Regions from separate parts of the Kaistia nematophila genome, predicted to be linked through region 1. Evidence: predicted binding sites of a transcription regulator. Region 1 holds the regulator's gene; the other holds the start of a gene.
The links. Region 1 encodes LexA, which represses DNA repair genes until DNA is damaged. Its sites were predicted from a motif close to TGTTCNNNNTGTGTTCNG; they were not measured.
Positions count from the first base shown of each region.

Region 2: OSH07_RS16935 (PA0069 family radical SAM protein) is a predicted target of LexA. The motif match lies at 2,345-2,362, and genes of this name have one in related genera.

Region 1 covers NZ_JAPKNK010000008.1:158,221-163,900, reverse strand. Annotated here, with positions in the region: gene OSH07_RS18185 (ROK family transcriptional regulator) at 1-737, shown strand, start outside; gene OSH07_RS18180 (PIG-L deacetylase family protein) at 804-1,622, shown strand; gene OSH07_RS18175 (glycosyltransferase family 2 protein) at 1,897-2,802, shown strand; gene OSH07_RS18170 (glycosyltransferase family protein) at 2,789-3,550, shown strand; gene lexA (transcriptional repressor LexA) at 3,778-4,482, shown strand; gene OSH07_RS18160 (ComEC/Rec2 family competence protein) at 4,476-5,680, opposite strand, start outside.
Region 2 covers NZ_JAPKNK010000007.1:183,044-188,723, forward strand. Annotated here, with positions in the region: gene OSH07_RS16925 (hypothetical protein) at 1-209, opposite strand, end outside; gene OSH07_RS16930 (NYN domain-containing protein) at 317-1,069, opposite strand; gene OSH07_RS16935 (PA0069 family radical SAM protein) at 1,182-2,333, opposite strand; gene OSH07_RS16940 (glycosyltransferase) at 2,435-3,028, shown strand; gene moaB (molybdenum cofactor biosynthesis protein B) at 3,029-3,583, opposite strand; gene OSH07_RS16950 (4-(cytidine 5'-diphospho)-2-C-methyl-D-erythritol kinase) at 3,649-4,569, opposite strand; gene OSH07_RS16955 (tetratricopeptide repeat protein) at 4,566-5,680, opposite strand, start outside.

The DNA of each region.
Region 1 (5,680 bases):
GCATCGTCGATACCGAGAGCGGCAATCTGCGTCGCGGCCAGCAATTGCCGAACTGGGAAGGCTTTCATATTCCCGAGGCGCTTGAAAGCGTCGTCGGCCACCGCCGCGTGATCATCGAGAACGACGTCAATCTGGTCGCGCTTGAAGAGATGTCGGCCGGCGCGGCCGAGGGCGTGCAGTCCTTCATCCTGTTCTGGATCGGCGACGGCGTCGGCGCCGGCGCCGTCATCGGCGGCAAGCTGCTGCGCGGCTACACCGGCATGGCCGGCGAACTGGGCGGGACGATGGTTCCCGATCGGCTCGCCGCGCCGGGCGAGACCGTACGCATGGCGCTGCTCGAGGACCTTCTAAGCCCGGCCTCCGTCGCGGCGCTCGCTGCCGAGCATGGGCTCGACGGCGAGGATGCCGCCGCCGCCATCGCGCGGGCTGCCGGCGGCGACGGTCATGCGGCCTTCTTTGCGGACCTTTCCTACCGGGTCGCGGCCGGGCTCACCGGCGCGATCGGCATTCTCGATCCCGAGATGGTGGTGCTGGGCGGAGCGATCGGCCACGCGGCTGGCCGTCGGCTTTCGCGCGGCGTGGCCCAGGTCCTGGCGAGACTCCCGATCGCGATGCCGCAGATCGTCCCCTCGGCTGTGGGCTCCAATGCGGTCAGGGCCGGGGCCATCGAGCTGGCGCTCGACCATGCCCGCGAGCGGCTGTTTGCCGGCGGCAGCGCCGCGCGCGGCCAGCCCTGAGAGCCCTCCCCCTCACCCCATCCATGGCGCGACTGCGCCGAAGTCGTCGCAAGGAAAAGCGCCCCCATGACATATCCGCTGAAGGTCATCGTAGTGAAAGCCCATCCCGACGAGGCGGAGCTCTATGCCGGCGGGACCTGCGCGCGACTGGCGGACAAGGGGGCGGCGATCAAGTTCCTGTCGCTGACCAATGGCGACGCCGGCCACTATGAAATGGCGCGCAAGCCCCTGAAGCGGCGCCGTGCGCGCGAAGCCTATGCCGCCGCCCGCCATCTCGGCGTGCTCGACTACGAGATCCTCGACATCCATGACGGCGAGTTGATGGCCGACATCGCGGTGCGGACGGCGATCATTGCCTCGGTGCGTCGCTGGCAGGCGGATCTCGTGATCACGTTTCATGACGAGCAGCCCGGCCATATCGATAATCGCATGGCAGGACGGGCGGTTCGCGACGCCTCGGGCTTCTTCACCAATGGCAATGTCGTGCCGGCCTACCCGCCGCTCGCGGTCGCGCCGGTCTGCCTGAAGATGACGGATTATGGCGCGTTCGCCACCCACCAGCACGAAGTGGTGGTGGACGTGGACGCCAGCATCGAGCGCAAGCTAAGAGCCTGCGCCGAGCACGCCACCCAGTTCTTCGAGTTCGCGCCCTTCGAACGTGATTTTCGCGACAAGGTCCCGGCGAGCGAGGATTGGGCCGTGCGGCGCGAATTCATCCTGACGCACTGGCATGAATTCATGTCGGCCGACGTGATGAGAGAGGAAATCCTGGCCAAGTACGGTCCGGAGCACGGCTCAAGGGTAGCCCATGCCGAGAGCTTCCAGCTCGCCGACTATGGCCGGCACGTCGATGCAGCCGCCGTGCACACGCTCCTCGGCCTTTGAAGTCGACATGGAGCACGAGGGTCCGATGCCCCCCGGCGTCCGCAGCGACGGACGCCGATCAAGCTGGCCTGATCGCCAACGCCGGGTCTAGTTCAGCCCTGCCGCCGGGTTCCGCGCCCGCGCTGCGCGGGTGTGACGTTGGTCACTCCATTCCGGCCGGCCCCGGCTGCTATGCTCGGCCGGTGCCATCCTGGAATGGATATGGACGGCGGGGGCAGTGGCGAGGAAGGGTGGGCGCAGGCGCCAGCTCCCGGGACAATCCGGGGAGATATCCTTGAAGGCGAATGACATCGCGACGATCGTGCTCAGCTACAGGGCGCAGTCGAACGTGATCGGGGCTGTCAGATCGCTGCTGGAACAGGGCGAACCCACGGGGATCGTCGTCGTGAATTCCGGTGGCGGCTCCGTCCGCAACGTGCTGCGCGCCGAAGGCATCGAGGTTCCGTGCCTCGACTATCGGGAGCGCCTGTTCGCCGGTGGCGCCCGCAACCGGGGCATAGCCGAAACCAGCGCGCGCTACGTGGCGTTCCTCGCGGCCGACTGCCGGGCCCGTCCCGGCTGGATCCAGCACCGGCTCGCGGCGCATGGGGCCGGCGCGCGGACGGTGGCCAGCGCCATCGTCAACAGCGCCCCGCAAAGCCGGGTCGCCAGCGCCGCCCATCTCGGCATGTTCATGCGCCGGCTGCCTCGGCTCCCGGCCGAGAAGACGATCCGGTTCGGCGCTTCTTATGAGCGCTCGCTGTTCGACGAGTTCGGCCTGTTCGATGAAACCCTGAGAAGCGGCGAAGACACCGAGTTCCTTGAACGGTTGCCCGCGCCCCTAAGGCCCGTGTGGGATGGGCGCATCCAGACCGAGCATCTGAACGAGACGCGCCTTCTGTCCCTCCTGCGCGACCAGTTCTGCCGCGGCGTCCGCTACGGCAAGGAGCGCCAGCAGGTCTTCGGAGCCCGCCGGATCAAGATCGCGAAAGAAATCCTGCGTCAGCCGTCGCTTGCGCTCGAATTCGCGCGCCAGGGGCTCGAGGCAGACGAACTCGCGACCGTGCTTGAAGCCATGCCGATCCTCAGAGCGGCGCTCCTGGCCAGGGCCACCGGGGCCCTGCTTTCGGGTCTCCTGCCCTCCGACCTCGGCACAGGGCGCGCCACCGATTGCCGGGAATCCCTGCATGATAACCCTTAAGCGACTGACGCAGCCGCCGCGCCATCCCTGGCTCACCCTGCGGCGCCGTCGTCCGCAGGTGTTCGCCGTCTTCAGCTACCGCTTCGACGCGCACCTCGTACCGAACCTGCTCGCCAATATCGAGCCGATCGTCGATGGCTGGGTGGCGTTCGACGATCGCGCCGCCACGGGCGTGTTCAGTTCCGAGGCGGGCCGTCGCCGCATCCTGCTTCAGGAGGCACGAAAGGCCGGCGCGGACTGGATCCTCGCCGTTGACCCGGACGAGCGCTTCGAAGCCGGCGTGCGCTCCCGGATCAGACGACTGATGGCCGAGTCCGGTCGCGTCGCCTGGGGTTTTCGCTTCCGGGAAATGTACACGCCGACGACCTATCGCATCGACGGCATCTGGGGGAAGAAGATCCGCTATTGCCTGTTCACGATGTTCGACCCGGCCGAGCGCACGGACACGGGGCTGCACGACCTCTGGTTTCCCAGGGACGGCGGCTTCCAGACAAGGCATTGCGACCTTGACCTGTATCATCTCAAGATGATTGCCCCCGCACGCCGTCTGGCGCGGCGCGACCTCTATAATTTCCTCGATCCGAACCGCGCCGACCAGCCGATCGGCTATGACTACCTGGCCGAGGAACGGGACGCCGCCTTCGAGACGATCCCGCGCAACCGCCTCTACCACCCCGCCCATGTCGACGATGGCGGCCTATGGATGCAGGATCTCGGCTCGCTCCGGAAACATCCAATCGGCGAATAGGATACGCCTGCGGCCACCTCCCACGCCGGGGTCGACAGCAGACGACGACGCCCCGCCACGCCGTGCCCAACCGCGTGGGCCACCCTAGTCGCGCGTCCCGCGCGAACCCGGCCGCGCATCGCAAGCCATCGCCTTGCAGAACACATGGGGAACAGCTATCCTGTTCGTGTTTTGTACCTTGGCGATTCTGTCGTCATCCCTGGCAAGATTGGCAGCGCGAGAACGAGATGCTCACCCGGAAGCAGTATGAACTCCTCATGTTCATCCAGGAGCGCCTCAAGGAAGCGGGCGTCCCTCCCTCCTTCGACGAAATGAAGGACGCGCTGGACCTGCGCTCCAAATCCGGCATCCACCGCCTCATCAAGGCGCTGGAAGAGCGCGGCTTCATTCGCCGCCTGCCCAACCGGGCCCGCGCGCTGGAGGTCGTCCGCCTGCCGGAGACGATGACGCCGGCGATGGCGCGGCCGAAAAAGCAGGCCTTCTCGCCCAGCGTGATCGAGGGCAGCCTGGGCAAGTCCCGTCCGGTGGAGGACGTGCACGAGGCCGGCGAGCCGGTGATCATCCCGGTCATGGGCCGGATCGCCGCCGGCGTGCCGATCTCGGCCATCCAGACCCAGAGCCATGTGATCGCCGTGCCGCCCGACATGCTGCGCGGCGGCGAGCATTTCGCCCTCGAGGTGCGTGGCGATTCGATGATCGAGGCCGGCATCCTCGACGGCGACACGGTGCTGATCCGCAAGAGCGACAATGCCGATTCCGGCGACATCGTCGTGGCGCTGGTCGACGAGGAGGAAGCGACACTGAAGCGGCTCCGCCGCAAGGGCGCTTCGATCGCGTTGGAGGCCGCCAATCCGGCCTATGAAACCCGCATCTTCGGACCGGACCGCGTCCGTATCCAGGGCAAGCTGGTCGGCCTGTTGCGCACCTACTGATCCGCCGGCTCCGCTTGATAGGCCGGCATCCAGGGACGCCGCACCGGCGGGTAGGCGGCGCGGATCTCGAAAGCGACGGCTGGGCGCGGCGCGGCTGCGGCTGTGGTTTCCGGGGCCTCGGCCGGTGGTTCTGGCGCGAGCACGTCCTCGTCGTCGGCATTTCGCTCGACGATGTCGTAGCGTGACGAGCCGCGTCCCGATGCGAGCCCGACGAACTCATCATCGGCGCCAGGAATTGACGGCTTCTGAGCATCCAGTTTCGAGGAATCTGGCTTCGGCGCATTGGGCACCGTGGCTTGCGGCGCCGGGCCCGGGGATTCCTCCTTCTCCGCGAACGACAGTGCGATCGAGCCTGAGCGCGCCAGCACATGGCGGTCTATGACGGCGGCATGGCGGGCGCAGTTTTCGGGCGCGGCGAGAGGTGTCACCACCAGCGAGGCGCGCCGGCAATCCTCCTCGAAGGCCGATCGGTCGAGCGCCAGCGCCACCTGCCGGCCGTCGGGCAACATTCCCACGCAGCCCGACGCATCGCAGCCGCCCGCCTGAACCACGCCCGCCTCCCTGGCGTCGCGGCCGTCACCGTCCGAACGCAGCCATATCTCGCTGATGAAGCGGTCCGGATCGCCCGCGACGATGCGATAGGCGCCATCCTCGCCACGGATCGCCAGCTGCTTTCCATCCGCGGCGACGAGGATGCCGGGCCGCGCCGGCATCAAGGCGAGTGCGGTGCCGAGCAACATCGGCAGGAGGCCAAATAGCCGCCAGCGCTCGTGCCAGAGCGCCAGCCAGACGAAGCCGGCGACGAAGAGGAGCAGCGCGGCGGCGCCCGGCATGGCCGCGCCGCCGGATTGACCGGACCAGAGGCTGACCGTCGCCGAGACGCCGAGCATGCCGCCGATGCCCCAATCCATCACCCAGAGCGGCAAAGCCTCGAGCCCGAAGGGCATGGCGAGCACGGAGAGCAGCGCGAAGGGCATGACGAGAAAGTCGGTCAGCGGCATCGCGGCGACATTGGCGAGGATCGACAGCGGCGCCATGCGCTGGAAGTGATAGAGCGCGAAGGGCGTGGTGCCGAGGCCGCCGAGCAGCGACGTCACCGCCATGCCGCCGACGAACAGGGCGAATCGCCGGGGGACGGCCGCCGCCCCGCTGCGGTTCCCAACGAGGCCGGGTTCGGCGCGGCGCCTGCGACGGTCGG
Region 2 (5,680 bases), on a different contig from region 1:
TTGCGGATGTTGACGTTGCCGCGGCCCGCGAGCGCGCGAAAATGCCCGGCCGACGGCATCAACTCCTGCATCTCGGCATAGACATCGGCCGGGAAGATGCCGTCGAGGACGAGGTGATAGAACGGCTCCTCGAAGGCCTCCGCCGAACGGATGGCCTGCGCGATGTGGCTGGTCAGGTAGTTGAGATCCGTATGCGCGGACTTGAGCACGGGCGCCTCGCATGAAGGGTTATGGAATTGTCACACTCTAGTCGGCGCGGCGGCGGGGGGCAATTGCGAACGCGCCGGTAGCGGCCGCTCCTGCACGCAACCCCAGATCATTTCACCTTGAGGCGGATCATCACCGCGCGGCCGCCCGCTTCGAGATCGACGCGGCGGACCTCGACGCCGGCCATGGTATCCATGAGGTCGACGAGCTTGCGGAAGCCGTAGTTGCGCGGGTCGAAGTCGGGCATGCGCTTCGACAGGATTTGTCCCACCTGGCCGAGATGCGCCCAGCCATCGTCGCCGGAGACGTCCTCGATGGCGGCGAAGATGTCGTCGCGCGGCAGGCGCGGCGCCGTCTGGGGCGTGGCCTTGGTCGCCTTGTTCGAGGCGCCGTTTCCTTCCTGGCGCTCTTCGGCCAGCAGCAGGTCGCAATAGAAGAAGCGGTCGCAGGCTGCGACATAGGGCTTGGTCGATTTCTGCTCGCCGAAGCCATAGACGGCGAGGCCGTCCTCGCGGATGCGGCTCGCGAGCGTGGTGAAGTCGCTGTCGCTGGAGGCGATGCAGAAGCCGTCCAGGCCCTTCTCGTGCAGCATGTCCATCGCCTCGATGGCGAGCTTCATGTCGGTGGCGTTCTTGCCGACGGCGGCCGGCGGCACATGCACCGGCGTCAGCGCGTGCGAATGGAGAAGGGGCTGCCACTGGGTCATCGCGCTCGAGGCGAAGTGGCCGTAGACGCGGCGGATGACGACGCGGCCGATGGTCGAGGCCTCGCGGATGATGATCGGCAGGAAATCGGCGCGGACATTGTCGGCGTCGATCAGGAGCGCCAGCTTCTGTGTCGCTCCGGGATGTGGATCCGCCAATTTTCACTCCGATCGTTGCGATGGAGGCGCCTGCTGGACCATGACGCGGCGCGCCTGTCACCCGCGCGCCAGATGCATCCTCCTAGCACAAATGTGGAAGGCTGCGGCTGATTTAGAACAGGCTGAGCTGCGCCGGGGGCTGCACGGGCGGGGAAAACTGGTCGGTCCGGAGCTTCAGGTGGCGGCGATTGAGGCCAAGGCGCTGGGCCGCGATCTCGAAACGGCGGCCGATCTGCCACGCATAGGGACCTTCGCCCTTCTGCCGCTTGCCGAACTCGGAATCATAGTCCTTGCCGCCGCGCATCGAGCGCAGCACGGAGAGGACATGACGGAAGCGGTCCGGATAGTGCCGCAACAGCCATTCCTTGAAGATCTCGCTGACCTCGAGCGGCAGGCGCAGCAGCACGTAGCCCGCCTCGGTGGCGCCGGCTGCCGCCGCCGCGTCGAGGATGCGCTCGATTTCCGAATCGTTCAGCGCCGGGATGACGGGCGCGACCAGAACGCCTACCGGGACGCCGGCGTCGGCAAGGCCGCGCAGCGCGTCGAGCCGGCGGCCGGGCGTCGCCGCCCTCGGCTCCATGTCGCGCGCCAGCTTGCGGTCGAGGGAGGTGATCGAGAGCGCCACCTTGGCGAGGCCGCGCTCGGCCATGCGACCGAGAATGTCGACGTCGCGCAGCACCAGCGCCGACTTGGTGACGATGCCGACCGGGTGGTTGAAGCGCTCCAGCACCTCGAGGATGTCGCGCATCATCCTGTGCTGGCGCTCGATCGGCTGGTAGGGATCCGTATTGGTGCCGATGGCGATCGTGCGCGGCTTGTAGCCGGGATCCGAAAGCTCCTTTTCCAGCAGCTTGGCGGCGTCGGGCTTGTAGAAAAGCTTCGATTCGAAATCGAGCCCCGGCGACAGGCCCATATAGGCGTGCGTTGGCCGGGCGAAGCAGTAGGAGCAGCCATGCTCGCAGCCACGATAGGGATTGATCGACCGGTCGAAGGCGAGATCCGGTGAATCGTTGCGGGTGATGATGGTGCGCGCCTTTTCCGGCATCACCTCGGTCTTGAATGGCGGCAGTTCGTCCAGCGTCTGCCAGCCGTCGTCGAACGGGATCGACTGGAAGCGTTCGAAGCGCCCAGAGCTGTTGCTCTGGGCGCCGCGGCCGCGCCGACGGTCAGGGTCGATCGGCGCGGCCAGGGATGGCTCCGCGGGCATGAGCAGCGGGTCGAGATGCGGGGGGAGGGAGCGGGCGAGCGACATGCCCTGACTCATACGCCGCTACAGGGAACAAAACAAGAACAATGCATCTTGCGACGCAACGTCTCTGCTGTTTCGTCTCGCAGTCGCAAAAAAGTCGGTCTAAGATCGAAACGATGATCAGCGTGATCCTTTCCACTCAGAACGATGAAATGGCGTTGGCCCACGCGCTGGCGGCGCTCGTGCCGGCGGCTGCCGACGGCACCGTGCGCGAGGTCATCGTGGTCGACGCCCGCTCGACGGACGAGACGCTTGCCGTCGCCGACGCGGCCGGCTGCAAGATCGTCGTCGGTTCCGGCGATCGCGGCGCCGATCTCGCGGCGGGCGCGGCTGCGGCGCGCTCGGACTGGCTGCTCTTTCTCTCGCCCGACGTCATGCTGGAGCCCGGCTGGCAGCGCGAGGTGCGCGACTTCATGGATCGACTGGCGATGTCGGGGGCGGGCGGCAATCGCGCTGCATCCTTCCGTCATGCCGATGCCGGCTTCGGTTGGCGCGCGCGCCTTTCGGAGGTTCGCGCCTCGGTACGCTCGCGCCTGTTCGCCTCGCCCTCGCGCAAGGAGGGTCTGCTGGTGCCGGCGAGCCTCTATCGCGCCGTCGGTGGCCATCGCGCGCGGCCCGGCAATGTCGAGCGCGATCTCGCCCGCCGCATTGGCCGCGGGCGCCTTTCCTTCCTGCGCTCGCGCGCCGTATCGCGGACCGTGGTGGCCTGATCAGGCCTGGAGCTTGCCGCGCTTCAGGTGCTCGTCCAGGCGCGGCATGATCTCGACGAAGTTGCAAGGCTGGCTGCGATAGTCGAACTGCACGCTGAGGATGCCGTCCCAGGCGTCCTTGCAGGCACCGGGCGAACCCGGAATCGCGAAGATGAAGGTCGAGTTCGCGAGCCCCGCCGTGGCGCGCGACTGGATCGTCGACGTGCCGATCTTGTCGTAGCTGATGCGATGGAACACAGCCGAGAAGCCGTCCATACGCTTCTCGAACAGCGGCTCGATCGCCTCGGGCGTGACGTCCCGGCCGGTGAAGCCAGTGCCCCCCGTGGTGATGACGACGTCGATCTCCGGATCGCTGATCCAGCAGGAGACGATGGTGCGGATCTCGTCGATATCGTCGGGGACGATCGCCCGCTCGGAAAGGGTGTGGCCGGCGGCTTCGATCCGGTCGGCGAGCGTCTTGCCGGACTTGTCGTCCTCAAGCGAGCGCGTGTCCGATACAGTGAGCACGGCGAAACGGACCGGAATGAAGGGAAGGCTTGGGTCGGTCTTGGTCATGGCCCGGATCCTCGTGCGCGCTGCTGGGGCACAGAGATATCCCTCGGCGAGGGCGGAGGAAAGCGCTAGCTGCCGGCCGTCGTGGTTGCGACGACCCACCATGCCGGATGGGCGTTGGAAAGAGCGGCGGCGGCGCGCTCGGCCTCGGTCCACGTGGCGAAGAGTCCGAATATCGTGGCGCCCGATCCGGACATCCGCGCCAGCCGGCAACCGTTCGTAGCCGCCATCTCGGCGAGACTCGCCGCGATCAGGGGCAGGGCGGCGATTGCCGGATTCTCGAGGTCGTTGCGCGTCGTCTTGAGCCATTCAGCGACGGCTTCAGCGTCGGAGAAGACGGGCGGCAATGCTGGCAGCGGCGGATTGTCGGCCCGGGCGAGGCCACGGAAGACGGCAGGAGTCGAAACGGCGACGCCGGGATTGACCAGCACCATCGGCAGCGGGGGGAACCCCGGCAGGGGTTCGATCACCTCGCCGATGCCGGTCGCCCGGAGTGGCGTCGAGATCAGGCACATCGGCACGTCGGCGCCTAGCCTCTCCGCCTGCGTCCGCAAGGTGTCGGCCGCCGTCGCGGGCAGGGGGGCGATCTCGGTCAGCAGGCGGAGCGTCGCCGCCGCGTCGGCCGAACCGCCGCCGATGCCGGAAGCGACGGGGAGGCTCTTGGTGAGGCGAAGGTCGAAGCCGTCGATCCGACCGCCGGCCGTCGCATGGGCGAGCGCGGCGCGCAGCACCAGGTTGCCAGGGCCGGCCTCGAGCCCGGCCGCGAAGGGGCCTGTGATCGTGAGCCGCGGCTCGGTCGTGGAAGGGTTGGCGATCGCCTCGATCGTGTCGCCGATCCCGGCGAACGCGACGAGGCTGTCCAGCAGGTGATAGCCATCGGCGCGACGGCCGATGACGTGCAGGGCGAGGTTGATCTTCGCCGGCGCGAAGGCCGCGCCGAGCCGGTGGCCCGGCCCGGCGACGGGCCGGACGTCTTCCGCCGCGGTCACTGCGCCGTGTCGAACTGCGGAATGTCGATGACCAGGCCCGGCACGATGAGGTTCGGGTTGCTGAGCTTGTCGCGATTGGCGTCGATCAGCCGGCTGTAGAGTTCGCCGTCGCCATAGACCTTGAGCGCGATCTTCCAGAGGCTGTCGCCGGCGCCGATGGTGATGCGGCTCGGGCCTTCCGCGCGCGGCGAGGTGGCGGAACCGGCCTTGGCCGGCTCGCTGTTTGCCGCATCGGTCTTGGTCGTGTCGGTCTTGGCGCTGTCGTCCTTCGACTGTGCGGCCTTTTCCTCCGCCTCGACCTTGTCGAGACCGTGCGCGAGCTTGGCGAGGATGCGTTCCTTGTCCGCCGGCTCGGGGTTCAGGTCGCGGGCATGCGCCCACTGGAACGTCGCCTCGAGCTTGCGGCCAACCTTCCAGTAGGCGTCGCCGAGATGGTCGTTGATGGTGGCGTCGTCGGCCTTGATCGAGATGGCGCGCTCGAGCTGCGCGACGGCTTCGTCGTACTTGCCCTGCTTGTAGTAGGCCCAGCCGAGGCTATCGACGATGTAGCCGTCATTCGGCCGGAGCTCGACGGCCTTCTTGATCATGTCGGTGGCGCGGTCGAGGTTGAGACCGCGATCGATCCAGCTGTAGCCGAGATAGTTGAGCACCTGCGGCTCCTCGGGCGCAATTTCCAGCGCCTTGAGGAAGTCCGCCTCGGCCTTGGCCCATTCCTGGCCGCGCTCATAGGCGATACCGCGGAAATAGTAGATCAGCCAGTTGCGCGGATTATCCTCGGTGAGGGCGTCGATCGCCTTGGTGTAGAGCTTGGACGCATCGCCATAGCGCTTGCTGGTGCGGTTGATCGTGGCGAGCGTCGTCAGCGCGTCGATGTCGCGCGGGTTGGCGGTGATGAGACGCTTCAGCCGCTTGATGGCCTGGTCGGACTTGCCGGCTGCGTCGAGGCTGAGGGCGACCTGGAGGTCGGCATTGCGGCGCAGCGGCGAGGTCTTCGCCACCTGCTCGAAGATGGGGATCGAGCGGTCGAAGCGCTGCGCGTTCTGCGTCAGGTCGCCGAGCGCCATGATGACGAGGTCGTTGGACGGCTGCAGGTAATTGGCGAGCCGCAGGT